Regions from separate parts of the Kitasatospora sp. NPDC056273 genome, predicted to be linked through region 1. Evidence: predicted binding sites of a transcription regulator. Region 1 holds the regulator's gene; each other region holds the start of a gene.
What was found. The regulator HrcA, encoded in region 1, represses chaperone genes, less so after heat shock. The targets are predictions, from matches to a motif close to TTNGCACTCNGNNNNNCNGAGTGCNAA.
Positions count from the first base shown of each region.

Region 2: a site for HrcA is predicted at 1,584-1,610, ahead of groES (co-chaperone GroES). Genes of this name have one in related genera too.
Region 3: a site for HrcA is predicted at 3,707-3,733, ahead of ACFCY1_RS23910 (FmdB family zinc ribbon protein). Genes of this name have one in related genera too.

Region 1 is NZ_JBHJSJ010000037.1:4,962-14,821, reverse strand. Features, by position in the region: gene ACFCY1_RS27610 (PDZ domain-containing protein) at 1-1,401, opposite strand, end outside; gene ACFCY1_RS27605 (16S rRNA (uracil(1498)-N(3))-methyltransferase) at 1,554-2,303, opposite strand; gene dnaJ (molecular chaperone DnaJ) at 2,392-3,528, opposite strand; gene hrcA (heat-inducible transcriptional repressor HrcA) at 3,604-4,638, opposite strand; gene htpX (zinc metalloprotease HtpX) at 4,926-5,846, shown strand; gene ACFCY1_RS27585 (hypothetical protein) at 5,876-6,460, shown strand; gene ACFCY1_RS27580 (DUF3097 domain-containing protein) at 6,492-7,319, shown strand; gene hemW (radical SAM family heme chaperone HemW) at 7,429-8,658, opposite strand; gene ACFCY1_RS27570 (long-chain fatty acid--CoA ligase) at 8,718-9,860, opposite strand, start outside.
Region 2 is NZ_JBHJSJ010000031.1:86,442-96,301, reverse strand. Features, by position in the region: gene groL (chaperonin GroEL) at 1-1,021, opposite strand, end outside; gene groES (co-chaperone GroES) at 1,137-1,442, opposite strand; gene ACFCY1_RS25630 (hypothetical protein) at 1,693-2,028, shown strand; gene ACFCY1_RS25625 (hypothetical protein) at 2,025-2,345, shown strand; gene ACFCY1_RS25620 (hypothetical protein) at 2,342-2,671, shown strand; gene ACFCY1_RS25615 (methyltransferase domain-containing protein) at 2,729-3,895, shown strand; gene ACFCY1_RS25610 (polysaccharide deacetylase family protein) at 3,948-4,850, opposite strand; gene ACFCY1_RS25605 (hypothetical protein) at 4,931-5,191, opposite strand; gene tsaD (tRNA (adenosine(37)-N6)-threonylcarbamoyltransferase complex transferase subunit TsaD) at 5,188-6,279, opposite strand; gene rimI (ribosomal protein S18-alanine N-acetyltransferase) at 6,272-6,760, opposite strand; gene tsaB (tRNA (adenosine(37)-N6)-threonylcarbamoyltransferase complex dimerization subunit type 1 TsaB) at 6,784-7,458, opposite strand; gene ACFCY1_RS25585 (hypothetical protein) at 7,613-8,179, shown strand; gene ACFCY1_RS25580 (hypothetical protein) at 8,264-8,479, opposite strand; gene tsaE (tRNA (adenosine(37)-N6)-threonylcarbamoyltransferase complex ATPase subunit type 1 TsaE) at 8,625-9,122, opposite strand; gene ACFCY1_RS25570 (alpha/beta fold hydrolase) at 9,239-9,860, opposite strand, start outside.
Region 3 is NZ_JBHJSJ010000028.1:42,513-52,372, reverse strand. Features, by position in the region: gene ACFCY1_RS23925 (penicillin acylase family protein) at 1-90, opposite strand, end outside; gene ACFCY1_RS23920 (potassium/proton antiporter) at 330-1,814, shown strand; gene ACFCY1_RS23915 (MFS transporter) at 2,183-3,529, shown strand; gene ACFCY1_RS23910 (FmdB family zinc ribbon protein) at 3,745-4,056, shown strand; gene ACFCY1_RS23905 (hypothetical protein) at 4,339-4,629, shown strand; gene mscL (large conductance mechanosensitive channel protein MscL) at 4,660-5,079, shown strand; gene ACFCY1_RS23895 (hypothetical protein) at 5,123-5,350, opposite strand; gene ACFCY1_RS23890 (sigma-70 family RNA polymerase sigma factor) at 5,530-6,501, opposite strand; gene ACFCY1_RS23885 (phosphatase PAP2 family protein) at 6,927-7,802, shown strand; gene ACFCY1_RS23880 (carbon-nitrogen hydrolase family protein) at 7,884-8,783, shown strand; gene ACFCY1_RS23875 (FtsX-like permease family protein) at 8,846-9,860, opposite strand, start outside.

The DNA of each region.
Region 1 (9,860 bases):
CGTCCGGGTCGCCAGGTCGGCCAGCACGATCTGGCGCAGCGAGTGCGGGCCCATCCCGCGCACCGGGCGCGACCAGGCCAGCCAGGCCGAGTCCGGGCTGAAGGCCGGGGTGCCGGGCTCGCCGTCGGCGCTGCGGTCCAGCTCGTGCACGGCGCCGTCGGCGAGCGTCACCAGCAGCACCCGGCCGTCGTGCGCGCCGAGCGCGGCCTGCTTGCCGTCCGGGGAGACCGTCAGCGCGTTGACCCGGCCGAGCCGCCCCGCGGCCAGTCGGCGGCGCTCGGCGCCGTGCAGGTCGGGGGCGAACTCCAGGGCGTCCCCGCCCTCGGCGTCGGACACCCAGAGCACGCCCTGGGCGCCGTCCTCGCCGGGCACCACCCGGGCCAGCCGCCCGCGCACGCCCGGGGTCTCGTCCAGCACCCGGGCCGGGCCCTCGCGGTGGGTCAGCCAGTGCACGCCGCCGCGCACCACCACGGCGCTGCCCCGGCCGGTGCGGTCGGGGGCGACGGAGTCCAGCCAGTGCGCGGCGGGCACCGGGCGGGGGCGGCGCCCGGCCCGCGGGCCGGCCAGCCGGACGTCCAGCCGGCGCGGCTCGGCACCCGCCAGGTCGTCCAGCAGCCAGAGGTCGCCGGCCCGGTGGAAGACCACCCGGGTGCCGTCGGTGCCGGCGCCGCGGGCGTAGAAGCCGTCCGGGTCGGTGCTGTGGCGGCGCAGGTCGGTGCCGTCCGGGCGGCTGGACCACAGCTCGCCGACACCCTCGTGGTCGGACAGGAAGGCGATCCGGTCCCCGACCCACAGCGGGGAGTCCAGCTGCCCGTCCAGCTCCGCGTGGACCCGGGCGAACTCCTCCCGGCCGAGCCACAGCTTTCCGGCCCGCCCGCCCCGGTACCGCTTCCACCAGGCCGGATCGCGGCCGTTGACGCTGCTCAGCAGCACCCGGTCACCACCCGGCTCGAAGGCGAGCCCGCCGACCGGCCCGTACGGCAGCCGCTGCGGCTCGCCGCCGTCCAGCGGCACGGCGTGCGCCCAGGTGCGGCGCAGGCTGGCCTCGCCGGCCCCGGTGGCGGCGATCGGACGGCCGTCGGCGGTCCAGCCCAGCACCCGGGTCTGGTGGCTGCCCCAGTGGGTGAGCCGGCGCGAGGGGCCGCCGTCCACCGGCACCACGTGCACCTCGGGGGCGCCGTCCCGGGTGGAGGTGAAGGCGAGGTGCCGCCCGTCCGGGGAGAACCTCGGGTGGTGGACCGGCAGGTGGTCCGCCGTCAGCCGCCAGGCCCGGCCGCCGTCCAGCGGGGCGAGCCAGAGGTCGTCCTCGGCGACGAAGGCGAGCAGGTCGCCGTGCAGGTGGGGATGGCGAAGGTAGGCGCCCGCCGAGGAGTTCGGGGAGGTGCTCTGGGAGTCCGTCACCCGGCCAGCCTAGGCAGGTACACGGACCGTCCGCGCCGTTTTTCCCAGACTCCCGGCGCCGTCCGCGGACGGCCGTGCCGCGGTCGCCGCCGGGGTGTACGGGGGCGCGCCGAGGGGCGCGCCGACGGCCTGCCAGGGGTGCGCCCGGGGTGCTACGACCAGCGGCCGGTGCGCCCGAGCAGCAGCGCGCCGGCGGCCACCCCGGCGGTGGAGGTGCGCAGCACCGAGGGGCCCAGCCGGTACGGCCCGGCGCCCGCCCCGGCGAAGGCCGCCAGCTCCTCCGGGGAGACCCCGCCCTCCGGGCCGACCACCAGGACGATGTCCCCGCCCTCCGGCAGCACGGCGTGCGCCAGCGGTTCGGCGCCCTCCTCGTGCAGCACGGCGGCGAACGCGGCCCCCGCCAGGACGGGCGCCAGCTGCCTGGTGGTCATCGGCTCGCGGACCTCGGGGAAGCGCAGCCGGCGGGACTGCTTGCCCGCCTCCCGCGCGGTGGCCCGCCACTTGGCGAGCGCCTTGGCGCCGCGCTCGCCCTTCCACTGGGTGATGCAGCGCGAGGCGGCCCACGGGATCACCACGTCCACGCCGACCTCGGTCATGGTCTCCACGGCCAGCTCGCCGCGGTCGCCCTTGGGCAGCGCCTGGACCACGACGATCCGCGGCGCGGGCTCCGGCTCGCGGCGCACGGCGGCGACCCGCACGTCGATCGCGTCCTTGCCGAGCACCTCGGCGACCGTGCCGTCCACGCCGAGCCCCAGCCCGTCGGCCAGGGTCACCGCCTCGCCCGGCTCCAGCCGCTTCACCGCGGCCGCGTGCCGCCCCTCCGGGCCGTCCAGGCGCACCACGGCCCCGGGCGCGGCGGCGGCGATCCGCTCGGTCTCGACGACGAAGACGGGCGCGGTCATGACGGGGAACCTCTTTCGTGCGGAAGTGGGACGGACACGCGAAAGGGGTGCCGGGGTCATTGCCCCCCCGGCACCCCTCCGCGGACGGCTACCGGCCGTTGAAGGCGTCCTTCAGCCGGGAGAAGAGGCCCTGCTGGCCCGGCGCGAACTGGCCGGACGGCCGCTCCTCGCCGCGCAGCACCGCGAGGCGGCGCAGCAGCTCCTCCTGCTCGGGGTCGAGCTTGCTGGGCGTCTTCACCTCGACGTGCACTATCAGGTCGCCCCGGCCGCCGCCGCGCAGGTGGGTGATGCCCCGGCCGTGCAGCGGGATCGACTGGCCGGACTGGGTGCCGGGCCGGATGTCGACCTCCTCCAGGCCGTCCAGGGTCTGCAGCGGCACCTGGGTGCCGAGCGCGGCCGCCGTCATCGGGATGGTGACGGTGCAGTGCAGGTCGTCCCCGCGCCGCTGGAAGATCGTGTGGGTGGTCTCGGCGATCTCGACGTACAGGTCGCCGGCCGGGCCGCCGCCGGGGCCGACCTCGCCCTCGCCGGCCAGCTGGATCCGGGTGCCGTTGTCGACACCGGCCGGGATCTTGACGGTCAGCGTGCGGCGGGCGCGCACCCGGCCGTCGCCGGCGCACTCCGGGCACGGGGTCGGCACGACGGTGCCGAAGCCCTGGCACTGCGGGCAGGGGCGGGAGGTCATGACCTGGCCCAGGAAGGACCGGGTGACCTGGGAGACCTCGCCCTTGCCGCGGCACATGTCACAGGTCTGCGCCGAGGTGCCGGGGGCCGCGCCCTCGCCGCTGCACGTGGTGCAGGTGACGGCGGTGTCGACCTGGAGCTCCTTGGTGGTGCCGAAAGCGGCCTCCTCCAGGGTGATCTCCAGCCGGATCATGGCGTCCTGGCCCCGGCGGGTGCGCGAGCGCGGGCCGCGCTGGCCGGCCGCGGCGCCGAAGAAGGCGTCCATGATGTCGGAGAAGCCGAAGCCCGCCGCGCCGGCGCCGAAACCGCCCGCGCCGCCGCCCGGGGACAGCGGGTCCCCGCCGAGGTCGTAGACCTGGCGCTTCTGCGGATCGGAGAGCACCTCGTAAGCGGCGTTGATCTCCTTGAACCGCTCCTGCGTCTTCGGGTCCGGGTTGACGTCCGGGTGCAGTTCGCGCGCCAGGCGCCGGAACGCCTTCTTGATCTCGTCCTGCCCCGCATCCCGTCGGACGCCGAGTACCGCGTAGTAGTCCGTGGCCACCAAATGCTCCGCTTGTTCCGCCTGTAGTAGTGCTGCGACTGGTCACCGCCGTCGGATTTCCGACGGCGGCCTTTGCTAGGACTCGGCCAGGATCTGGCCCACGTACCGCGCCACCGCTCGCACCGCCCCCATTGTGCCCGGGTAGTCCATCCGGGTCGGACCGATCACACCCAGTTTCGCCACGCTCTCGTCGCCCGAACCGTAGCCGACCGAGACGATGGACGTGGAAGTCAGCCCCTCGTAGGTGTTCTCCCGCCCGATCCGGACCGTCATCGCGGCGTCCGCGGTCTCACCCAGGAGGCGGAGCAGGACGACCTGCTCCTCCAGGGCCTCCAGCACCGGCTGGATGCTGAGCGGGAAGTCGTGCCCGAAGCGGGTCAGGTTGGCCGTGCCGGCCAGCATGATCCGCTCCTCGTTCTGCTCGGCGAGCGTCTCGAACAGGGTCGCCAGGACCGTGCTGACGGTCGGCCGCTCGGCCGGTTCGAACTGCGCCGGCAGCTCCTCCAGCAGCCCCGGGACCTCCGGGAGGCGCCGGCCGGCGGCCCTCGCGTTGATCCGGGCCCGCAGGTCCGCCAGCACCGTCTCGCCGACCGGGCCCGGGCAGTCGACCATCCGCTGCTCGACCCGGCCGGTGTTGGTGATCAGCACCAGCATCACCTTGGCCGGGGCCAGCGCCACCAGCTCGATGTGCCGGACGGTGGAGCGCGTCAGCGAGGGGTACTGCACCACCGCGACCTGCCGGGTCAGCTGGGCGAGCAGCCGCACGGTGCGCGCGACCACGTCGTCCAGGTCGACCGCGCCGTCCAGGAAGTGCCGGATGGCCCGGCGCTCGGGGGCGCTCATCGGCTTGATCTCGGCGAGCTTGTCGACGAAGAGGCGGTACCCCTTGTCGGTCGGGATGCGGCCGGCGCTGGTGTGCGGCTGGTGGATGTAGCCCTCCTCCTCCAGCGCCGCCATGTCGTTGCGGACGGTCGCCGGCGAGACCCCGAGGTTGTGCCGTTCCACCAGGGCCTTGGAGCCGACCGGCTCCTCGGTGCCCACGTAGTCCTGCACGATCGCGCGGAGCACGGCGAGCTTGCGTTCGTCCAGCTGGCGGACCTCACCGGCCATGGGGCACGCACCTCCGTCTTCGCACGTTGTCCGACTGTGTCCCTTGCTGCTGCGGGCCGCTCCGAAGACCCTTGCCCTGGCACTCTGAACACGCGAGTGCCAAAACCGTACCTGCCAGTGTAAGGCCCGGGTCCTACGGCAGGAACGGCCGGACCGGGGTGATCCTCCCCGCAGTTCCGCTCACGGCCCGCGGGGCCCCGGCGGTTCGATCCTCCCGGCGCCGGGGTGGTGCCGGGAGGCCGTCCGGGTGGCAGCATCGAAAGCGACGGCGAATGGAGGAGCAAGCGATGTCGAGCTCGGGCCAGCACACCCGTTTCGCGCCGGACCGCGGCCTGACCGGCCGCATGGTCGCGACGATGTTCGTGATCGGGCTGCTGTACGTCGGTTTCACCGGCCTGCTGATCGCGCTGCTGCGCGGCGCCTGGCCACTGATCGTCCTGATCTCCGGCGGGCTGTTCGTGGCCCAGTTCTGGTTCAGCGACAAGATCACCGAACGGGCGATGGGCGCCCGCCAGGTGTCCCCGGAACAGTTCCCCCAGCTGCACGGCACCATCGACCGGCTCTGCGCCCTGGCCGACATGCCCAAACCCCGCGTGGCGGTCGCCGACAACGACATGCCGAACGCCTTCGCCACCGGCCGCAACCCGCAGAACGCGGTGGTCTGCGTGACCACCGGGCTGCTGCGCCGGCTGGAGCCCGAGGAACTGGAGGGCGTCCTCGCGCACGAGCTGTCGCACGTCGCCCACCGGGACGTCGCGGTGATGACGATCGCCGGCTTCCTCGGCGTCCTCGCCGGGGCGATGACCCGGATCGCGATGTACGGCGGGTTCATGGGCGGCGGGCGCAACAACAACGACCAGAACGCGGCCGTCCTGGCGCTGATCATCCCGCTGGTGTCGGTCGTCGTCTACGCGATCAGCTTCCTGCTCACCCGGCTGCTGTCCCGCTACCGCGAACTCGCCGCCGACCGGGCCGCCGCCCAGCTCACCGGACACCCCAGCGCCCTCGCCTCGGCGCTCACCAAGGTGACCGGGCAGATCGCGGCCATCCCCAGCAAGGACCTGCGCCAGGCCCAGCCGTACAACGCCTTCTACTTCGCCCCCGCGCTGAGCGCCCGGGAGGCCGCCTCGCAGCTGTTCTCCACCCACCCGAGCCTGGAGAAGCGGCTGGAGCAGCTGGCGAAGATCTCCGAGCAGCTCGGCCGCTGAGCCTCAGTTTTCGACCCGAGAGGACCGCCGTGGGAATCCTGGACGCCCTGTTCGGCCGCACCAAGCCCGTCAAGCCCGACCTCGACCAGCTGTTCGGCGTGCCGTCCGCCGCGCTCACCCTGGAGGCCGGGGCCGGGTTCACCCCCACCGGGCTCGGCTCGGTCTGCTTCGCGGCCGTCGAGGGCGCGGCCTTCGTCCAGGTCCAGCAGCAGGTCCGGGCGCTGCTGGACGCCGACACCGAGCGCGGCGGCGTCCCCGTGGAGGCCTCCAAGGACGGCTACGGCTACTCCTGGCTGCTCGCCCGGCACCGCCCCGAGGAACTGCCCGAACTGGTCAACGACCTGCACGCGGTCAACAGCGAACTGGAGGCGAACGGCTTCGGGCCGCAGCTGCTCTGCTCGCTGGTCGGCTTCCGCGACCCGGACGGGCGGTCGCTGGCCCTCGTCTACCTCTACAAGCGGGGGACGTTCTACCCCTTCGCCCCGATGCCCGGCGGCGGGGAGCGGCGCAACAGTCCGCTGGAACTGCAGGTCAACGCGATGCTGGGGAACGACCTGCGGCTGGAGAAGGACCTGAGCCGCTGGTTCCCGGTCTGGGGCGCGCCGGGCCTCTGACGCGCCGTCCGCCCTCCCTATGATCACCCGTATGCGCAGCCGCCAGTACGGACCCGACCTGACCCCGCCGTGGAAGAAGCAGCAGCCCGCCCCGGAGGTGCCCGCCGAGCGGGACCTGGTGGTCGAGGAGGCGGCGACCGGCTACTGCGGGGCCGTGGTGCGCTGCGAGAAGACCGCCGAGGGCTTCACCGTCACCCTGGAGGACCGGTTCGGCAAGCACCGGGTGTTCCCCCTGGTGCCGCGCGGCTTCCTGCTGGAGGGAAGGGTCGTCACCCTGGTCCGCCCGGCCGGCCCGGCCCCCGCCCGCACCCCGGGCCGCACCGCCTCCGGCTCCGTCGCCGTCCCCGGCGCCCGCGCCCGGGTCGCCCGCGAGTCCCGCATCTACGTCGAGGGCCGGCACGACGCGGAGCTGGTCGAACGGGTCTGGGGCGACGACCTGCGGATCGAGGGCGTGGTCGTCGAGTACCTGCGCGGCATCGACGACCTGCCCGCGATCGTCGCCGACTTCGCCCCCGGCCCCGGCCGCCGCCTCGGCGTCCTGGTCGACCACCTGCTCCCGGGCACGAAGGAGCACCGCATCGCCGCCCGGGTCACCGGCGACTCGGTGCTGGTCGTCGGCCACCCCTACATCGACATCTGGCAGGCCGTGAAGCCCTCCTCCGTCGGCATCCCCGCCTGGCCCGCCGTCCCCAGGGGCGAGGACTGGAAGGAGGGCACCTGCCGCCGCCTCGGCTGGCCGGTGGACACCCCCGCGGCCTGGAAGCACATCCTCTCGAAGGTCGACTCCTACAAGGACCTGGAGCCCGAACTCCTGGGCCGGGTCGAGGAACTGATCGACTTCACGGCCCTGCCGGAGTGACGGCGGGGAAAGTCGGCAGTCACCAGACTCACACCCATCGGATCCACAGGAACGGCCTCGCCGAAGAGGCTGGTCCGCTCGGAGAGGTGCGCACACGGTAAGCCCTCGGTCAGTCCACCAGGTCACGTACGACGGCGTCGGCCAGGAGGCGGCCCTGGAGGGTGAGGGTGGCGCGGCCCCGGGCGTAGGGGCCGGGGGCGAGGAGGCCGTCGGCGAGGTGGCGGTCGGCGGCCTCGCGGCCGGTGTCGGTGAGGAGGTCGAGGGGGATGCCGTCGACCAGGCGGAGCTCCAGCAGGATGCGTTCGACGCGGCGGTCCTCGTCGGCCAGCACCTCGCGGGCCAGGGCCGGGGTGCGGTGCTCGGCGAGGGCTTGGGCGTAGGCGGCGGGGTGCTTGGCGTTCCACCAGCGGACGCCGCCGACGTGGCTGTGGGCGCCGGGGCCGGCGCCCCACCAGTCGCCGCCGGTCCAGTAGAGCTCGTTGTGGCGGCAGCGGCCCTCGGGGGTGGTGGCCCAGTTGGAGACCTCGTACCAGGAGTAGCCGGCGGCGGCGAGCGCCTCCTCGGCGATCAGGTAGCGGTCGGCGTGCACGTCGTCGTCGATCATCGGCAGTTCGCCGCGCTTGACGCGGGCGGCGAGCCGGGTGCCCTCCTCGACGATCAGCGAGTACGCGGAGACGTGGTCGGGCCCGGCGCCGATGGCGGCGTCCAGGGAGGCCCGCCAGTCGTCGTCGGACTCGCCCGGGGTGCCGTAGATGAGGTCGAGGTTGACGTGTTCGAAGCCGGCCGCGCGGGCCTCGGCCACGCAGGCCTCGGGGCGGCCCGGGGTGTGGTGGCGGTCGAGCAGCTTCAGGACGTGCGGGCGGGCGCTCTGCATGCCGAAGGAGAGCCGGTTGTAGCCGCCCTCGCGCAGTTCGGCCAGGTACGCCGGGTCGACGGACTCCGGGTTGGCCTCGGTGGTGACCTCGGCGCCGTCGGCGAGCCCGAACTCCTCGCGGATCGCGGCGAGCATCTTGACCAGGTCGCGGGCGGGCAGCAGGGTCGGGGTGCCGCCGCCGAGGAAGACGGTGTGCACCGGCAGGTCGGCGGAGCCCAGCACCTTCCGGGCGTGGCGGATCTCGGCGACCACGTTGTCCGCGTAGGTCTCCTGGGAGGCGACGGCCCCGGAGGAGCGCAGCTCGGTGGCGGTGTAGGTGTTGAAGTCGCAGTAGCCGCAGCGGCTGGCGCAGTACGGCACGTGCAGGTAGAAGCCGAACGGCCGGTCGCCCAGCCCGTCGAGGGCGTGTGCGGGCAGGGAACCGTCGGACGGCACCGGATCGCCGTCGGGGAGTGCGGAGGGCATGAGCCCATTGTCCCGTACGGCCCGACCGAACCCGGCGGGCCGTACGGGGGCGGGGCCGGTCAGGCCTCGTTGGCGCCCGCGTACATGGCGGTGACCGCGTCCGCGTAGGTCCGCTCGACCACCGGGCGCTTGATCTTCAGGCTCGGGGTGAGCTCGCCGTGCTCGATGTCGAGGTCGCGCGGCAGCAGGTGGAACTTCTTGATCGTCTGCCAGCGCTGGAGGTCGCCGTTGACCCGCTTGACGAAGCCCTCGATCAGCTCGTGGACGGCCGGCTCGACGGCCAGCTCGGCGTAGGACTTCCCGGCCAGGCCGTGCTCGGCGGCCCACGGCAGCAGGACGGCCTCGTCCAGGCCGATCAGCGCGGTGCAGTAGTTGCGGCCGTTGCCGATCACCAGGATGTTGCTGACGAACGGGCAGACCGCCTTGAACTTGCCCTCGACCTCGCTGGGCGCCACGTACTTGCCGCCGGAGGTCTTGAACAGGTCCTTCTTGCGGTCGGTGATCCGCAGGAAGCCGTCCGGGCTGAGCTCGCCGATGTCCTCGGTGTGGAACCAGCCGTCCGGCTCCAGCACCTCGGCGGTCTTCTCCGGCAGGTTGTGGTAGCCGCGCATGACGCCGGGGCCGCGCAGCAGGATCTCGCCGTCCTCGGCGATCCGCACCTCGGTGCCGGGCAGCGGGCGGCCCACGGTGCCGATCCGCACGTCCTCGGCCCGGTTGACGCAGGAGCCGGCGCTGGTCTCGCTCAGGCCGTAGCCCTCCAGGATCGGCACCCCGGCGCCGATGAAGAAGTAGCCGATCTCCGGGGCGAGCGCGGCGCTGCCGGAGACCGCGCCGCGCAGCCGGCCGCCGAAGGCCGCCCGGATCTTCGCGTACACCAGCTTGTCGGCCAGCGCGTGCTGCACCCGAAGGCCCAGCGGGGCGCTCTCGGTGCCGGTGGCGATGCGGCTCTGCTGGACCGCCCGGGCGTGCTCGCGGGCGACCTTGGCCGCCCACAGGAAGATCTTGTACTTGGCGCCGCCCTCGGCCCGGGCCCGGCCCGCGATGCCGTTGTAGACCTTCTCGAAGATGCGCGGCGCGGAGGCCATGATGGTCGGCCGGATCGCGGGCAGGTTGTGGATGATCCGGTCCACCCGGCCGTCCACCGCCATCACGTGCCCGGTGGCGATCTGCCCGGAGATCAGCGTCTTACCGAACACGTGGGA
Region 2 (9,860 bases), on a different contig from region 1:
CCTCGGAGTCACCGGCACCGTCGACGACCGTGGTCTCGTCCTTGGTGATGGTCACGCGGCGGGCGGTGCCCAGCACGTCCAGGCCGACCTGGTCGAGCTTGAGGCCGACCTCCTCGGAGATGACCTGGCCACCGGTCAGGACGGCCAGGTCGCCGAGGATCGCCTTGCGGCGGTCGCCGAAGCCCGGGGCCTTGACGGCGACGGCGTTGAAGGTGCCACGGATCTTGTTCACGACCAGGGTCGACAGCGCCTCGCCGTCGACGTCCTCGGCGATGATCAGCAGCGGCTTGGAGGCACCGCCCTGGAGGATCTTCTCCAGCAGCGGCAGCAGCTCCTGGATCGAGGAGATCTTGCCCTGGTTGATCAGGATGTACGGGTCCTCGAGGACCGCTTCCTGGCGCTCGGCGTCGGTGACGAAGTACGGCGACAGGTAGCCCTTGTCGAACTGCATGCCCTCGGTGAAGTCCAGCTCCACGCCGAAGGTGTTCGACTCCTCGACGGTGATGACACCGTCCTTGCCGACCTTGTCGATCGCCTCGGCGATCAGCTCGCCGACCTGGGTGTCCTGCGCGGAGAGGGAGGCGACGGCGGCGACGTCGTCCTTGCCCTCGATCTCGCGGGCGACGGACAGCAGGTGCTCGGAGACCGCGGCGACGGCCTTGTCGATGCCCTTCTTCAGGGCGGCCGGGCCGGCACCGGCGGCGACGTTGCGCAGACCCTCGTTGACCAGGGCCTGGGCCAGCACGGTGGCGGTCGTGGTGCCGTCACCCGCGACGTCGTTGGTCTTGGTGGCGACCTCCTTGACGAGCTGCGCGCCAAGGTTCTCGTACGGGTCGTCCAGCTCGACCTCGCGGGCGATGGTGACACCGTCGTTGGTGATGGTCGGGGCGCCGAACTTCTTGTCGATGACGACGTTGCGGCCCTTGGGGCCGATGGTCACCTTGACGGTGTCGGCCAGCTTGTTGACACCGCGCTCCAGCGAGCGGCGGGCGTCCTCGTCGAACTGCAGGATCTTCGCCATGTTCCCTATTCCCTCGGGGCTGCGGCCGGCCCACCGGCCGCCGAACTACGTGAACCAACAACCACGCCCCGGGCCCCTGTCACTGGGACACGGATCCGGGGCGGGTCGGTACGTCTTACTTCTCGATGACCGCGAGAACGTCGCGGGCCGAGAGGACGAGGTACTCCTCGCCCTTGTACTTCACCTCGGTGCCGCCGTACTTCGAGTACAGGACGATGTCGCCGACGGCGAGGTCGAGCGGCAGACGCTGACCGTCCTCGAAGCGGCCCGGGCCGACGGCCAGGACGACGCCCTCCTGGGGCTTCTCCTTGGCGGTGTCCGGGATAACCAGGCCGGAGGCCGTGGTGGTCTCGGCGTCGAGCGGCTGGACCACGATGCGGTCCTCGAGCGGCTTGATGGCAACCTTGCTGCTGGTGGTCACGTCCGAGCTCCCCTTCGGAGATTACGGGGTTTTCTAACGGGTAGGGGCGATCCTGCGGGCCTGCCGTCGCGGGGGTCAGACACACGTCGTCGCGTTAGCACTCCCCTAGTGGTGAGTGCCAAGGATGACCATAGGGCCGTGTTAGCACTCAGTCAACCAGAGTGCCAACGGCGAGTCCCGGAAGTCCCCGGTTCGCGATTGAGTAGCCGTACTCATGTACGACCGGGCCCGGCCCCGCCAGACTCCTGCCATGACCTCGATCCCGGTGCGCATCGGCCCGTCCCGGCCCAAGGACGCCGCCCTCGCCCTGCTGTCGCTGCCCCTGCTGGGGGCCGTGCTGCCGTTCGTCGCCTTCCTCCTCGTCGCCTGCCTCGGCAACATCCCCGGCTACGGGGACGACGGGGACGGGCGCGGGTGGGCCTTCTTGGGCATCGGGATGCTGGCCGCCCCGGTGGTCGCCCTGGCGGCGGGCCTCGTGGTGGCCTTCCGCAGCCGGCGGTCCGGCTACCGGCTCCTCCCGGTCGCCGCCGGGCTCGCCCCGTTCGCGCTGCCAGCGGTCCTCTCCTCGGGCGTGCTGTGGCGGTGAACCGGCTGCCGCCCGCCGACCCGCTGCGCCCGGTCGGCCGTCCGACGGACCTGCTGCTCGCGCTGCTGACGGTCCTGGGGGCCGCCTCGCTGCTGGGGTTCGGCTGGATCGCGGCCTTCCTGGCCGCGCTCGCGCTGGAGGCCCACCCCGCGATCGGCGGCTGGGCGGCCCGGGGCGCCGCGACCGCGCTGCTGCTCGTCCCGGTCGTGGCGGTGGCCCGGTACACCCACCGGCGGGGCTACCGGATCACCCCGGTCGCCGCCGCGGTCAGCCCCGCCCTGCTGACCGCCCTCGCCGGCGCGGGGTGGCTCCGGTGAGCCGGCCCCACGGCGCGCCCGGGCGGCCGCCGGTCCACTGGGCGCCGGACCTGGTGCTCGCCGCGGTGGTGGTCGCCGGGGCCGTCGCGGCGGCGTCCGTCGGGTCGTTCGTGCTCAACTGGCTGAAGCTGCTCGCCCTGTACGGCCCCGGGGTGGAGGCCCTGGACGTCTTCGGCGTCGTGGTGATGCTCGTCCTGCTGGCACTGACCGGCCGGGGCACCCGGCGGCTCGGGTACCGGATCACGCCGTACGCCGCGCTGGCGGCCGCGCCGCTGATGCCGCTGGTGTTCTGGCTGACCTCCGACGTCCCCGTCATCGGCCGGTGAACGCCGCGCGGCCGCTCCGGCCGACCGGCCACCCGGCCGACCCGCGAGAATGGCCCCGTGGACACCGAGAACCTCCAGCCGCTGCTGACCCCCGAGGGCCAGGCCCTGCTCGCCGAGCTGCGCGAGTTCACCCCCGAGGAGGAGCTCGCGCTGGCGACCCGCCTGCGGCGGGAGCACCCGGCGGAGCTGGTGTCGGCCGCGTTCGGGCAGGCGCGGCTGCGGCAGCGGGCGCGGGCGAAGTTCGGGGCGGACGCCGACCTGATGTACTTCACGCCCAACGGGGTCGAGCAGTCCACCCGGCGCAGCGTGGCCGAGTGGCGGGCCCGGCGGTTCGCCGACCTGGGCGTACGGCGGCTGGCGGACCTGTGCTGCGGCATCGGCGGGGACGTGCTGGCGCTGGCCCGGGCCGGCATCGAGGTGCTGGCCGTCGACAGGGACCCGGCGGCCTGCGCCGCCACCGCGGCCAACGCGGCCGCGCTGGGCCTGGCCGACCTGGTCGAGGTGCGCTGCGCGGACGTCGCCGAGGTGGACGTCACCGGCTACGACGCGGTGTTCACCGACCCGGCCCGGCGCACCGCGCGCGGCCGGGTGTTCGACCCGGAGGCGTACGCCCCGCCGCTCTCCTGGGCGATCGAGGCCGGCCGGCGGACCCCGATCGGCGCGCTGAAGGTCGCGCCGGGCATCCCGCACGAGGCCGTGCCGGAGGACGCCGAGGCCGAGTGGGTCTCGGACCACGGCGACGTCAAGGAGGCGGTGCTCTGGTTCGGCACCAGGGCCACCAGCCCGCACCGCGCCACCCTGCTGCCGCACGGCGCCAGCCTGACCGGCGGCGACCTGCCCGACCCGCCGGCCGGCCCGGTCGGGCGCTACCTGTACGAGCCGGACGGCGCGGTGATCCGGGCCCACCTGGTGGCCGAGGTGGCCGGGCAGGTGGGCGGCCGGCTGATCGACCCGAAGATCGCCTACCTGACCTCGGACGAGCTGGTCGCGACGCCGTACGCGCACGCCTTCGAGCTCACCGACGTGCTGCCCTTCAACATCAAGAAGCTGAAGGCGCTGCTGCGCGAGCGGGCGGTCGGCACGGTGGTGATCAAGAAGCGCGGGATGGCGATCACCCCGGAGGAGCTGCGCCGCCAGCTCAAGCCCTCCGGGCCGAACACCGTCACGGTGATCCTCAGCCGCACCGACAACGGGCCGCTGATGATGCTGGGGCAGCCGGTCTGACCCCCGGCGCGGCGGCCCGGCCCACGGCGCCGGGCCCGGGACCGGGACGGGGCTACGAGGCGGGCGCCTGGATGTAGTCCTCCAGCCGGGCCACCGAGAAGCCCTGCTCCTGGATCCGGGCCAGCAGGTCGCCGAACATCTGGGTCATCGTGGCGCCCTTGAGCTCCTTGGGGCCGCGGAAGTGCGCCAGGACGATGTCGCCGGGCTTCAGCTTCTTGTCCGCGGCCTGGTACTGCATGTCGTGGATCTGCATCGACTCGCGCCAGAGCACGATCGCGCGCGGGCCGCACTGCTGCACCGAGGTGTTGAGCACCGGGGTGTTGGCCCCGTCGCCGAACGGCGGGCGGAACAGCAGCGGGGCGGTGCCGTACTGCTGGGTGAGCGCGGCCTGGTCGTCGCAGATCTCGGCCTTCTGCTTGTCGGCCGACAGCTTGCTCATCACCGGGTGGTCCACGGTGTGGTTCTGGATGTGGTTGCCCAGCGCCTGGAGCGGCTTGAAGTAGCCGTAGTCGTTCTTGACGATGTCCTTCGTCAGGAACATCGAGATCGGCACCTTGAGGTCGGTGAGCATCTCGACGAACTTCGGGTCCTTCTCGGCGCCGTCGTCGATGGTGATGAAGACGACCTTGTCGCTGGTCTTCACATCGCTGAACACCGGTACGGGGCCAGTCCGTTCGAGCTTGATCGGCTTGTCGGCGGGCGGCGCCGGGGCGGGGGCGAGCGGGGTGAGGTTCCACTTGGCCCAGGCCGCCGCGTCGGCGCCCGCCGGGGTGCCCGCCGAAGGGGGCGCGGAGGCACTGGTCGGCGCCGCGCCGGTGGGCCGGGGCGTGGCCGCCGCCGTCGTGGCGGCGGGGGCGGCACCGCCACCGCCCCCGTTGTCCCCGCACGCGGTGGCGAAGGCCAGCAGGGCCAGCGCCCCCACCCCGTACGTCCTGGTCCTGCTCCGCCTGATCACCGCTGCGCGCTCCCGGTTCCCGTCCAGCCTTCTCTCAGCTATGCACGGTACCGACCGCCGCGGCGGTTCCCGGCCAGGGGCTACTCGACGTGCTCGCTGGTGAAGGACCAGCGGTGCACCGGACGGCCGAGCAGCCCGGCGGGCGGGTCGGCGACGGGCACCGGCTCGCCGTTCCACCAGGTGATCAGCAGCACCCGCTCGCCCGGGGCGGAGAGCAGTTCGAGGCGCTCCAGACCGGCCGAGCCGCGGACCGCGGGCAGCACCGACTCCCGTACCCAGGCGGCGAGTTCGTCGCCCCGGCCGGTCGCCGCCCGGGCCTCCCACATCGCGGCGACGGTCATGCCGCGCCGCCGCCGAGGGCGTCGTAGGCCTGGCCGTGGAAGTCCGTGTGGGGCACGTGGGTCTCGGTCACCGGCAGCGAGGAGTCCGCCGACAGGTCGAGGGCGGACGGCGTGCGGTCGCGCCACACCATCTCGGCGCCCAGTGCCGCGACCATCGCGCCGTTGTCGGTGCACAGGCCCGGCCGGGGCACCCGCAGCCGGATGCCGGCCCGGTCGCAGCGCTGCTGGGCCATCTCGCGCAGCCGCGAGTTGGCCGCCACGCCGCCGCCGATCATCAGGTGGTCGACGCCGTTGTCCTTGCACGCCTTGACGGCCTTGCGGGTGAGCACGTCGGTGACCGCCTCCTGGAAGGACGCCGCCACGTCGGCGACCGGCACCTCCTCGCCGGCCCGGCGCTTGGCCTCCACCCAGCGGGCGACGGCGGTCTTCAGGCCGGAGAAGGAGAAGTCGTACGCCGGGTCGTTGCGGCCGCTCAGCCCGCGCGGGAAGGCGATCGCCTTCGGGTCGCCCTCGCGGGCCGTGCGGTCGACGATCGGGCCGCCGGGGAAGCCGAGGCCGAGCACCCGGGCGACCTTGTCGAAGGCCTCGCCGGCCGCGTCGTCGATGGTCGCGCCGAGCGGGCGGACGTCGCTGGTGATGTCCTCGCTGAGCAGCAGCGAGGAGTGCCCGCCGGAGACCAGCAGGGCCATCGTCGGCGAGGGCAGCCGGCCGTGCTCCAGCTGGTCGACGCAGATGTGCGAGGCGAGGTGGTTGACCCCGTACAGCGGCTTGTCCAGCGCCCAGGCGTACGCCTTCGCGGCGCTGACGCCGACCAGCAGCGCGCCGGCCAGGCCGGGGCCGGCGGTGACGGCGATGCCGTCCAGGTCGCTCGCCTTGATCCCGGCGGTGTCCAGGGCGCGCTGGATGGTCGGGACCATCGCCTCCAGGTGCGCGCGGCTGGCGATCTCCGGGACGACGCCGCCGAAGCGGGCGTGGTCGTTGACGCTGGAGGCGACCGCGTCGGCCAGCAGCGTGGTGCCGCGCACGATGCCGACGCCGGTCTCGTCGCAGGAGGTCTCGATGCCGAGGACGAGCGGTTCGTCAGCCATGGCGGGTGTCCTCAATGTCCTTCGGGTCAGTGCTGTCAGTGCTCGGGTGGTCGAGGCGCATCACCAGCGCGTCGACGTTGGCGGGCTGGTAGTAGCCGCGCCGGATGCCCACCGGTTCGAAGCCGTGGCGCTCGTACAGCCGCTGGGCGCGCGGGTTGTCCACCCGCACCTCCAGCAGCAGCTCGGCGCACTCGCGCCGGGCGGCCTCCCGGATCAGGTCGGTGAGCAGCGCCGTGCCGAGGCCGGCGCCCTGGTGGCGCTCGTCGACGGCGATGGTCTGGACGTCGCCCTCGCCGGCGATCGCCATCAGTCCGGCGTAGCCGACGATCCTGCCGTCCGGGGCGGCCGCGACGGTGTAGTGGCGGGTGCCGCCGGGGTGGGACTCGGCCAGTTCGGACCAGAACATCCCGGCGGACCAGGCGTCCTCGGGGAAGAGCCGCAGCTCCAGCTCCAGCACCGGCGCGATGTCCCACCAGCGCATCGGGCGCAGGGTGGTGCCGTGGTTCACGCCGGGAGCACCGCCTTGCCTCCCAGAACGTTCTTGTAGGCCGCGGGGACCTGGGCGTCCGGGCGGCGCAGGTACAGCGGGTGGTTGGGCAGCAGCTCGCGCCCGGCGGCCAGCTCGGCGGCGGCGAAGCCGGCCAGGGCGCCGGCCGAGACGTGCTCGGGGCCGTGCGCGCCCGGGAAGGCGTCGGGGTAGAGCAGCGCGCCGGCGCCGACGGAGCGCGGCTGCGGGGTCAGCTCGGCCGGGCGGTCCACGGCGGGGCCCTCGGTGCGGCGGCCCTCGGCGTCGTACGAGGCCCAGTAGACCTCCTTGCGGCGCGCGTCGGTGGCGGCCGTGAACGGCTGCCCGGCCAGGCCCTCGGCGCGGGCCTGGAAGGCGATCGCGTCCAGCGTGCAGACGCCGTGCACCGGCAGCCCGAGGGCGTGGCCGAGCGCGGCGGCGGTCACCAGTCCGACCCGCAGGCCGGTGTACGGGCCGGGGCCGACGCCGACCGCGATGCCGGTCAGCCGGTGCTTGTCCACCCCGGCGGCCCGCAGCACCTGGTCGATCGCGGGCAGCAGCAGTTCACCGTGGCGCCTGGCGTCGACCTGGTGGGTCTCGGCGAGGACGGCCGTGCCGTCGTGGACGGCGGCGGTGACGGCGGGGGTAGCGGTGTCGAACGCGAGCAGCAGCACGGGTCAAGGTTAGACCGACGTTGGGCCGACCGGCCGATCGGCAGGGTGTACCAGGCGGGAACACAGATCCGAGGCACTGCGACCCGCGCGGATGAACCTGGCACGATGGGGCCGTACGTAAAGGGACGGCGGCGGGAGCGGCAACGTGGCGAAGATGGGTCCTGGAGTGGTGGTCACGGGGTTGACCCTGGGGGCCCTGGCGGTGGTGAGCCTGCTGGCCTTCCAGGCCAACGGCGCCCAGGACCGGGCCGGCGGCCCCAAGCCCACCGCCACCACCACGGCGACCGGCACGGCCACCGCCGCGGCGCCCACCGCCGCGGCCACCCCGACCGTCCCCCCGCTGCCGGCCACCTCGGGCACCGGCACCCGGGTGGTGTACTCGGTCGGCAGCCACTACGTCTGGCTGGTCGACCCGAAGAAGAGCCCGCAGGTCGCGGCCGCCTTCCCGGTCACCCCGGGCTCGGTCGAGCCGGCCCCGGGCAGCTACGCGGTGTACAGCCGCACCCCGACCACCACCGGGACGGACGGCAAGCAGATCGAGCACGTGGTGCGCTTCGCGCAGCAGAACGGCGTGGTGTTCGGCTTCAGCGCGGCGGTGGACGGCGCGACGCCGACCACCGACCCGAGCGCCAAGACCGGCGGCATCCGCAGCGGCCGCGCCGAGGGGCAGCTGCTCTGGGACTTCGCGCCGAAGGACACCAAGGTGGTCGTGATCGCCTGAGCCCGGACGGGACCGGGCGGCCCGGATTCGGGTTCGGGTTCGGGTTCGGGTTCGGGTTCGGGTTCGGGTTCGGGAGGAGCGGCCTCAGGCGGCCCGGGGCGTCCGCGCCTCGGGCCGTTCGTCGTGTCCGGGCCGCGGTCCGTCCTGCCGGGGGCGCGGTCCGGGCGGTGTGGACACCGCCTCGGCGGCCGCGCAGGCGGCCAGCAGCGCCCGCATCGGCTCTCCCGGAACGCGACGGGCGGACTCTCCGGCCCCGGCGGCGGTGACCGCGCGCTGCGGGGCGGGGGTGGTGCTCGACATGGCGCCTCCCTAGTTAGGCAGACCTAACCGCAGCACCCATCCCACCACGCCCGGCACCCCGGCCGCAACATCTTGCCGACAGTCTGTCGGCAAGATGTCGGCGAGTCGTCGGAGCCCCGTCGGCGGGTCGTCGGCGCCCTCCCGGCTATCCGAGTTCCGCCAGCGCCGCGTCCGCCCAGCGCGGGCCGATGCCGGTCAGCACCACCCGGCGCGGGTCCTGGTCGTCCCCGCCCTCGGTGCCGCCGATGGCGCGCTCGATCCGGACCTCCAGCCGGTCCTCGGACAGCCGCTCGACCTTGCCCTCGCCCCACTCGACCACGACCACCGACTCGGGCAGCGAGACGTCCAGGTCGAGGTCCTCCATCTCGTCCAGGTCCCCGCCCAGCCGGTACGCGTCCACGTGCACCAGCGCCGGGCCGCCGACCAGCGAGGGGTGCACCCGGGCGATCACGAAGGTCGGCGAGGTCACCGCCCCGCGGACCTGCAGCCCCTCCCCCAGGCCCCGGGTCAGCGTGGTCTTCCCCGCCCCCAGCTCGCCGGAGAGCAGCACCAGGTCACCCGGCCGCAGCAGCGCGGCCAGCTCCCGGCCGAGCCGGCCCATCCGCTCCGGGGTGGGGACGGTGAGAGTGGCGTGCGAGCCCATGCGCGTGTCTTGCCCTTCGGTCCGTACGGCGCGCCGACCACCGGCCGCCACCGCTACCGTGCCACATCGGCGGGCACCCGCGCGGCGGGTGGGCCCTCCGGGCGGGCACCCGGGCCTCAGGCGGGGTCGACGGCGGTCTCCGCGGTCCGTTCCCCGGCCAGGTCGAGGACGGCCGCGGGCAGCGGCGCGGCCCCGGCGAAGCCGGCGGCCCGGCGCAGCAGCCGGGCCAGCTCGTGGTCGACCAGCTCCGGGCACTCCAGCATCACCAGGTGCCCGGCGCCCTCGGCCAGCACCAGCTCCGCGCCGGGCAGCCGCTCGGCCATCGCCTCGCTGTGCGTCGAGGGCGTCAGCAGGTCCTTCGTCCCGGCCAGCACCAGTGCGGGCAGGCCGCGCAGGGCGTCCAGCGCCCCGTACTTCTCGTGCGCGCCGAACACCGGGTAGAACTCGGCGACCACGTCGATCGGGGTGGCGTCCAGCAGCTGCTCGGCGAAGCGCACCACACCGGGGTCGACGTCCCGGCCGCCGAAGGAGAACCTCCGGTAGAACACGGCGGCCACATCCGAGCCCAGCCGCCTGGTCGCCTCGACCAGGTCGACCTGGCGGCCCAGCAGCTTCACCACCCCGGGCGCGACCTTCTTGAACAGCTTCGCGCCGGCCTTCGGCAGGCCGAGGCTGACCTCGTTCCAGTCCCCGGCGAGGGTGCCGATCAGCGCCACCCCGGCGACGCGCTCGCGGAAC
Region 3 (9,860 bases), on a different contig from region 1:
GTAGCCGCCGTAGCCGGCACCGGCCACCAACAGCACGACCAGCACGATCACGATCAGACGGGCGCGCCGGAACTTCTTCGAGCGGGGCATCTGGGTCCTTGCGGTCCTGACTTCGGGGCGGGCGGGCGTGTCCAGGGCCTGCGGCCGTGACAGGGCACCACATTAGGCCGAGTCGGCCGGGCACCGTGAACGGGGGACCAAGCTAAAGATATGGCAAAATGTTAGACTGCGTAACGATCCGCAAGGGGAGCATTGACGACTTCTTAACGGGTCACCCCACAGCACCACCAGACACCCCGTCCGCCCCTGCCTGCCCGAGGTGCCCCTGCGTGAACATCTCCCATCTGAACCAGCTCCTGCTCGAGTCCTCCGTGATCCTGCTGTTCGCGGTGGGCGCCGTACGCCTCTCCACCCGATCAGGGCTGCCCAGCCTGCTGATCTATCTGGGGATCGGCGTGGCGCTGGGCCAGAACGGGATCGGTGTCACGTTCAACAACGCGGAGCTCACCCAGGTGCTCGGCTACGCGGCGCTCGTGGTGATCCTGGCCGAGGGCGGCCTCAAGACCAGCTGGCGCGAGATCAAGCCCGTGATGCCCGCCGCGACCGTGCTCGCCACCCTCGGCGTCGGCGTCAGCGTGTTCGCCACCGCGGCCGGCGCCCACTGGCTGGTCGGCCTGGACTGGCGCACCTCGCTGCTGCTGGGCGCCATCGTCTCCTCGACCGACGCGGCCGCCGTCTTCTCCGTACTGCGGATGGTCCCGCTGCCGCACCGGCTCACCGGCCTGCTGGAGGCCGAGTCCGGCTTCAACGACGCGCCCGTGGTCATCCTGGTCGTCGCCTTCGCCACCACCGGGGAACTGGACTCCTGGTACGTCCTGATCGGCACGATCGTCGCCGAGCTGGCCATCGGCGCCGTCATAGGCCTGGCCGTCGGAAAGATAGGGGCCTACGGGCTCAAGCACGTCGCACTGCCCTCCTCGGGCCTCTACCCGATCGCCGTGATGGCGCTCACCGTGCTCGCGTACGCCGGCGGCGCGCTGCTGCACGGCTCCGGCTTCCTCGCCGTCTACATCAGCGCGGTGATCCTCGGGAACTCCAAGCTGCCGCACGGCCCGGCCGTCCGCGGCTTCGCCGACGGGCTCGCGTGGATCGGGCAGATCGGCATGTTCGTGCTGCTCGGGCTGCTCGTCACGCCCGAGACCATGGGCGACGCGGTGGTGCCCGCGCTGGTGATCGGCGGGGTGCTGGTGTTCCTGGCCCGGCCGCTGTCGGTGATGGTCTCGCTGACCCCCTTCAAGGTGCCGGCCCGCGAGCAGGCGCTGCTGAGCTGGGCCGGGCTGCGCGGGGCGGTGCCCATCGTGCTGGCCACCATCCCGGTGGTGTCCGGCGCGCACCGGGCCGAGGACGTCTTCAACATCGTCTTCATCCTGGTCGTCGTCTTCACCCTGCTCCAGGGGCCGACCCTGCCCTGGGTGGCCAAGCGGCTGCGGATCGACGAGGGCGACATGGGCCAGGACCTGGGCATCGAGTCCGCCCCGCTGGAGAAGCTGCACGGACACCTGCTGTCGGTCGCGCTCTCCCCCACCTCGAAGATGTCCGGCGTGGAGATCAGCGAACTGCGGCTGCCCAAGGGGGCCGCGGTCACCCTGGTCGTGCGCGAGGGGAACTCCTTCGTGCCGGACAAGGCGACGGTGCTGCGGGCCGGCGACGAACTGCTGGTGGTCACCACGGACGAGGTCGGCGAGGCCGCCGAGCGGCGGCTGCGGGCCGTGGACAAGGGCGGCAAGCTCGCGGGGTGGCTGAACGGGCGGTGACGGGCGCCGGGCCCGCCCCGGCTCAGGGTCCCCTGACGGGCCTGCGGGCCCGCCCCGGTCCGTCCCGGCTCTCCTCGGTCCGCCTTGGTCCGGGGGCCCTGACGGGCCTGCGGGCTGGGGTGGGCTGGCGGTGTCTACGCGCGTAACTGTATGCTGGTTCGACCACGCCGTATAACCACCGCTAGACCACCCCAGCATCTGCCTGACGCAGAGTTGGCGCGACCGCTCGGCGGCCGCGGTCCGGCCCCCGGCCACCACGCCGGACCGACCCGGTATCTACCCCGGTCGACGCGCGAGAGGACGACTCTCGGCGCCGTCGGGGCCACACCATGCCCTGCCGCGCTACCAGGCAGCAGGAAGGACCGACCGTGACGGCGCGCCGAACGGTCGACACCGCCGCGCACCCCGCGGCCACCCCCGCAGCTCCCGCCCCCGCCCGCGTCGGGTACGGCGAGCTGCTGCGCACGCCCGGGGCCTGGACGTTCCTGTCCCCCGCCCTCGTCGCGCGACTGCCGTACGCGATGCTCAGCATGGGCATCCTGCTGCTCGTCACGCAGACCCACGGCTCGTACGGCACCGCCGGTACGGTCACCGCGGTCGCCGCCGTCGCCCAGGCCCTGATCGGGCCGCAGACCGGGCGGCTCGCCGACCGCTACGGCCAGGCCTCGGTGCTCGTCCCGACCGTGCTGGTGCACGCCGTCTCGGTCGGCGTGCTGATCGCCCTCGCGCTCGGCCACGCGCCCGCCTGGAGCCTGTTCCTGGCCGCCGTGCCGGCCGGTGCGAGCGTGCCGCAGGTCGGCGCGATGGTCCGGGCCCGCTGGGTCGCCAGGTTCACCGCCGACGGCGCCTCCGACGCCTCCGCGGCCCGGGTGAGCACCGCCTTCGCCTTCGAGTCCGTGACGGACGAGTTCACCTTCGTGATCGGCCCGATCCTGGCCTCCGGCATCGCCGCCCTCGCCAACCCGGCCACCGCCCTGGTCGCCGAGGCCGCGCTGACCCTCGTCGGCGGCCTGGCCTTCGCCGCCCAGCGGGGCACCGCCCCGGCCCGGATCGTGCCGCAGCCCGGCACCAGGCGCGCCTCGGCGCTCGCCTCCCCCGGCGTCCGGCTGCTGGCCGGGACCTTCCTCGGGGTCGGCGCGGTGTTCGGCGGCATGCAGGTCTCGGTGAACGCCTTCGCCGACTCGGTCGGGCAGCACGACGCCGGCGGCACCGTGTACGGGATCTTCGCCGGCGGCTCCATGCTGGCCGGCGTGCTGTACGGCGTGATCGCCTGGCGGCGGCCGGTGCAGCAGCGGATGCTGTTCAGCTACGCGCTGCTGGTGCTGGGCTGCTCGGTGCTGTGGGCGATGCCCAACCTGGTCGCGCTGACCGTCGCCGGGCTGGTCTGCGGGCTGGCCATCGCGCCGACCCTGATCAGCGGCTACACCCTGGTCGAGACGCTGGTCGCGGACGGGGCCAAGACCGAGGCCTTCACCTGGCTGACCGGCGCCATCGGGCTGGGGCTGGCGGTCGGCTCGATGGCGGCCGGCCGGCTGATCGACGGGCACGGGCCCTCCACCGGGTTCCTGGTGCCGGTGGTCGGGGCCGGGCTCGGACTGGTCGTGCTGGCCTCGCTGCGACACCTGCTGGTGGCGCCGCGGGGCGAGGAGACCGCCGGTGCGGGGACCGCGGAGGGCGGGCGTCCGATGCAGCTGGCGGGTGTCGCCGAGGGCTGAGCGGGGCGGCGGCCGGGGGCCGGGCCTCCGGTCGCCCGGGGCCGAGCCGACGGCGGCCGGAGGCTGCGCGGGTGTCGTCCGGGAACCGGGCCGACGGCGGCCGACGGGTGCTGCGGGGCCGATCTCACACCGGGGTCGCTGGACTGATCCCGCGGAATGCCGCATCATTGACCATCGTTAGCACTCATCAGGCGAGAGTGCCAGGAGGAAGACAAGTGCCCACGTACCAGTACCAGTGCACCGAGTGCGGCAACGGCCTGGAGGCGGTGCAGAAGTTCACCGACGAGGCGCTGACCACGTGCCCCGACTGCCAGGGACGGCTCCGCAAGGTCTTCTCGGCCGTGGGCGTCGTGTTCAAGGGCTCCGGCTTCTACCGGACCGACAGCCGTTCGTCCTCCAGCAGCTCGGTGGGCGCCGGGTCGTCGTCGACCCCCTCGACGTCGTCCACCGCGTCCACGTCCTCCTCGTCGACGTCGTCGGGCTCCGGCTCCTCGACCTCGTCCAGCCCGGCTCCGGCCGCGAGCTGATCCCGGCGCCGGGCACCATCGGCCCGGACGGCCCGTAGACCAGGGAAAGGCCCGTCGACCCCGCTTCCACGCGGGGCGGCGGGCCTTTTCGCATGCCCGCCCGGGCGCCCTGTCACCCCGGAGGGGTCGACCTCACTCCGGCGAGTGAACGAAGTTGTCCACAGGGGCGAGTTGTCCACAGGCCTGGGGAAAGGGCTTTCCGAGTTCGCCGGAAACGCCCATCGTGTGGGCATCCGGTCGGTCCGCGAGGGGCCGGCCCGCCGACACCCCGGAGGTGCGTCGATGACGACCGCGAGCTTCTCCCTCCCCCTGCCGCTGCCGCTGCCACTGCCCGCGCCCGCCGTGCCGCCCCGGCAGGAGCTGCCGAGCTTCCCGCCGATCCGGCGCGGGTGCGGCGGGTGGCACCGCTGGCGCAGTGCGGTGCGGCGGCGGGCCGCCGTGCCCGTCCTGGTGCTGCTCGCGGTGGCGTCGGCGCTGGCACTGGGGCCCGCGCGGGCCGGGCTGCCGCCGCCCCAGGGAGGCGCACTGGGCCGGACGGGTTGTCAGTCCGGGGCTGCGGAAGATCACCCGTAACCGGGAGGCGACTTCGTCGTTCGAGGCGGCATGAAAGGCTTCAAGGAATTCCTGCTGCGTGGAAATGTCGTCGAACTCGCCGTCGCCGTGGTCATCGGCGCGGCTTTCACCAACATCGTCAACGCCTTCGTCAAAGGCGTGATCAATCCGATCGTCGGAGTCTTCGGGACCAAGGACCTCGCGTCCTACAGTTCCTGCCTCAAGGGGCCCTGCGAGGTGAGCCCGACCGGTGAGGTCACGTCCGGGATCCTCATCCTGTGGGGATCGGTGCTCAGCGCCGTGCTCCAGTTCCTGATCACCGCGGCGGTCGTCTACTTCGCCCTGATCGTGCCCATGAACAGGCTGGCGGCCCACCGCAAGAGCCTCGCCGAGGAGGCGGCGGAGGCCGAGGCCAAGGAGGTCCAACTGCTGACCGAGATCCGCGACGCGCTGGTCGCGCCGCTGCGCTGACCGGCGGGCGCCGTTCCCGTCCCCGTTCCCCCGTCCCCGTTCCTCAGTCCCCGTGGTGCGGCGGGCGCTGGCTCAGGTACCAGTCCAGCCCCCGTCCACCGCTCTCCCCCGCCCCGGGGCGGCCGCCCCAGCCTGCGTCGGTGTCGTCCCCGGACTGCTGGTCCAACGGGTCCCGGAAGACCAGCCGGGCCTTCGCGGCCGCGGCCTTCCGGAGCTCCTGCTCCTGTTCCCCGCCCTGCTCCCGGTCCTTTTCCTGCCCCTGCTCGCTCACGCCGTCCACTCCGTCCGCTCGTCCCTTTCCTCCAGCCTAAGAGCCCCGTGGCACGCCTCGGGCCCCGGTGCGGGGCGCTCCGCACCAGGGCCCGATGAGGGCGGGTCCAGGCAGCCGGCCGGGAGGCTTCCCCGGCGGCCTCTCAGGCGGCTTCCTCAGGCTGCTTTCCCGGCGGCCTCTCAGGCGGCTTCGAAGCCCGCGTGGTCCGCGATCTTCTTCAGCTCGGCCAGCGCGTGCTTCTCGATCTGGCGGATCCGCTCGCGGGTGAGGCCGTGCTGCTTGCCCACCTCGGTGAGGGTGCGCTCGCGGCCGTCCTCCATCCCATAGCGGGAGCGGATGATCGAGGCGGTGCGGTCGTCCAACCGCCCGATCAGGCCGTCCAGTTCCTCCCTGCGGAGCATGACCATCACGGCGTCCTCGGGGGACGTGGCCCCGGTGTCCTCGACGAGGTCGCCGAACTGGGTCTCGCCCTCGTCGTCGACCGACATGTTGAGGCTGACCGGGTCGCGCGCCCAGTCCAGCACGTCCTTGATCCGGGCCTCGGTGGTGTCCAGCTCGGCCGCGATCTCGGCCGGCTCCGCCTCGCGGCCCAGCTCCTTGGACTTCTCCCGCTGCACCCGCCGGATCCGCCCGAGCTCCTCCACCAGGTGCACGGGCAGCCGGATGGTGCGGGACTGGTCGGCGATGGACCGGGTGATCGCCTGCCGGATCCACCACGTCGCGTACGTGGAGAACTTGAAGCCCTTGGCGTAGTCGAACTTCTCGACGGCGCGCACCAGGCCCGCGTTGCCCTCCTGGATGAGGTCCAGCAGCGGCAGGCCGCTGCGCGGGTAGCGGCGGGCGACGGCGACCACGAGCCGGAGGTTGGAGCGGATGAAGACGTCCTTGGCGCGCTCGGCGTCGGCGGCTATCGCCTCCAGCTCCTCGCGCGTGACGCCGTCGGGGAGTTCGCCCTCGTCCAGCATGTGCTGGGCGTACACGCCGGCCTCGATCCGCAGCGAGAGCTCGACCTCCTCGGCGGCATCGAGCAGGGGTGTCCTGGCGATCTCGTCGAGGTACATGCCGACCAGGTCGCGGTCGGCCTCGAGGTTGGTCGGGCGGGCCGCGCGACTCCGGTCGGCCCTGTCGCGAACGACGGCACGGGTGGCCATGCTTGCTCCCTTTGCTGCTGTTGCCGAGGTCTGCCTGCCTGCCTCGTGAGGGCAAGAAATGCGGGCCCCTCGGGGCCTCACACGTAACGATCCAACGAACAGATTCCGGACAACATTCCCAAGTCACTCAGATTCTTCCCGGCGATGCAGTATGCTGCCGGTTTTCACCCCGGTTCTGGACACTGGGTGACCGGTCGGGCACTTCCCGTGTCATCGGGTGACCGCTCCGGGAGTGTTTTCTTCACTCGACCCTCACGCGGCCACCGCCCACCCGTTGAACCCGCGAACGGCCGCCGACGTTCCCCGCGCACCCGGCAGTCCGTCCCAGCCCACACCCCGGCGCACGCAGGTCCTCCGCACAAACGATGCCGAATCGCTATCACTCCGGCCCTTGCTCGGCACGGGACACTGGGAAGGTGTCAGCCATGCACCTGACCAACAGCACGACCATCCTCACTGCGCGTAATCGCAGTCTCCTTCGGGACGCCGCGCTCGCGCTGGGCTGTGCCGCGCTGTTCGGCCTGCTGGCGGCCCTGGTCACCGGCCAATGGCGCCCGCTCGCCCGCTTCGACCAGGAGTGGATCGGCGAACTGCACACCTACGCCCGGGAGCACCGGATCTGGACCGCCTCGGTGCAGACGCTCTCCGACATCGGCGGCACCGTCACGATGCGTACGCTTCTCGGAATCGCCGCCGGGTGGCTCTGGTTGATCGGCGCCCGGGTGCTGGCCGGCTGGGTGGCCGCCCAGGCCCTCGTCGGCTGGGGCGTCCTGTGGGCGCTGAAGCTGTCCTTCGACCGCGCCCGCCCCTCCTTCACCGATCCGGTCTCGCACGCCGGCGGGCCGTCCTTCCCCTCCGGGCACGCCATGGCCTCGGCGATCACCTGCGCCGTCCTGGTCGGCCTGCTCTGGTACCGGGTCCGCCGGCGCGGCCGGACCGCCGCCTGCCTGGTGGCCGCGGCGACGGTGCTGACCATCGGCTGGACCCGGGTCGCGCTCGGCGTGCACTGGCCCAGCGACGTGCTGGCCGGCTGGCTGGCCGCCGGGATCGTGCTGGGCACCGTGACCGCCGTGATCCAGGTGTGGCGCCCCGGCGCGCTGGCCCAGGACGTACGGCGGGTCAACTGGCGTACCAGGCCCCGGGTACAGCGGGTCCTCGTGTCGGCCGGGCACCCCTCGGGCACCGCCGCCCCGCTGGACGAGGACGGACCGCACGGCGCGCGGGAAGGCGCCCCGGGCGAACCGGTGGACCCGGCCGACCCCGTCGACCCCGTCGACCGGCCGGACGAGGCCGTGCGCTGAGGCGCCGTCACCCCGCTGACCCGCCCTCGCCGCCCCGGTACTCCGACCCCGGCCGAGAGCCGTCGCGCTAGGTTGGCGGCCATGTCCGACACCCCTGCCCCCACCGCTCCCACGGCTCCCAACGCCCCCACCGCACCGGCCGGTTACCCCGGGCGCCCGCTGCGGATCGCCACCGTCCAGGCCCAGGCCGTGGCCGGTGACATACCGGCCAACGCCGCCCAGGCCGCCGGACTGATCCGCGAGGCCGCCCGGGCCGGCGCCCGGCTGGTGCTGTTCGCGGAGAAGTTCCTCTCCGGCTACGAGCCCGAGCTGATCAGCGCCGACCCCGTCAGGTACGCGGTCCAGCCCGGCGATCCGCGGCTCGCGCCGATCGCCGAGGCCTGTCGCGAGACCGGCACCGCCGCGGTCGTCGGCGCCGCCGTACGGGACGGCGCCGACCTGCGCGTCTCCGCCCTCGTCTTCGGCCCGGACGGCGGCTTCGTCACCCGCTACGACAAGCAGCACCTGTTCAAGAGCGAACGCGAGCACTACCGCCCCGGAACGGCCGGCTGCACCCTGGAACTGGACGGCTGGCGGCTCGGCCTCGGCGTCTGCTACGACTCCGGCTTCCCCGAGCACGCCCGCGCCGCAGCGCTCGACGGCTGCCACGCCTACCTGGTCGGCGCGCTGTTCAGCGTGGGCCACGGCCACCACGAGTCCCGCACCTGGTTCCCGGCCCGCGCGCTCGACAACACCCTCTACACGGTGCTCGCCAACCACATCGGCCGCACCGGCGAGTGGCACACCTGCGGCGGCAGCGCGGTCTGGGGCCCGGACGGCCGGCTGATCGCCGAGGCGGGCGAGGACCGGCGCGAACTCATCGTCGTCGACCTCGACCCGGACGTCCTGCGCACCACCCGCGAGACCGAGACCCTCCTCGCCGACCTCGCCCTCACCACGGGCCGGCCGCCCGCGCCCCGGACCCGCTTCACCCTGGCCTGAGCACCCCGCCGGGCCGACCCCCCCCCGGCAGCCGGTTGCCGGGCACCCGGCTGCCGGCCCGGTCAGGAGGCCCGCATCGCCGCCACCGCGCTCATCCGCCCGACCCGGCGGGCCGGGAGCACCGCGGCGGCCAGGCCGACCAGGACGGTCAGGCCCAGGGCGGCCAGCACCGGCAGGACCGGCGGGGTGCCGACCGTTCCCACCGTCGAGGTGATCGAGCGGGCGGCCGCCCAGCCGTAGGCGGCCCCCAGGCCCGTCCCGACCAGGGCGCCGGCCAGGGAGAGGAGCAGCGCCTCCAGGGTGAGCATCCGGCGGAGCTGTTCGCGGGACATCCCGATCGCGCGCAGCATGCCGATCTCGCGGGAGCGTTCGCTGATGCTGAGCATCAGGGTGGCGGCGACGCCGAGGCCGGCGATGGCGACGGAGAAGGACAGCAGGGCCATGCTGATGGTCTTCAGCCGGTCCAGCAGGGAGCGCAGGGTGTCCGCCTGGGCGGCCGTGTCGGCGACGGTCACCTGCGGGTGGTCGGCGAGGGCGTGGTCCAGGGCGCGGCGGGCGGTCGGCCGGTCCTCGCCGGCGGCCGGGCTGATCCAGGCCGTGGTGACGGGCGCGCCGGGGGCGAGGCGGTCCAGGGTCGCGGGCGCCACCAGCAGGGTGGCTCCGCTCTGCAGGGTGAACGGCAGGCTGCTGCGGCCGGGTTGGAGCCGCAGCTCGACGCCGCCGACCCGGCGCACCCCGGTGTCGCCGAGCCCGCTCAGTGCGCCGCCCTCGGTGAGCGCGCGGGCCCGGTCCACGTCGTCCGTCGAGGAGTTGAGCCGGGTGGCGTCGACGGCGGCGACCACGGTGGGCCGGCCGTCGAGGTCGACGGTGGCGGACCGGACCGGGGTCACGGTCAGTCCGTGCTCGGCGCCGAGCGCGCCGAGCGCCCCGGCGGGCAGGGCGCCGCCGCCGGTGGCGGCCGCCGAGAAGACCCCCGGCTGGCGCGCGGACACCACGGGCACCAGCGACTGCGAGGTGATGTCCAGCGCGGTGACCGCGCCGACCATCACGGTGACGCCGAGCAGCAGCGCCGAGCCG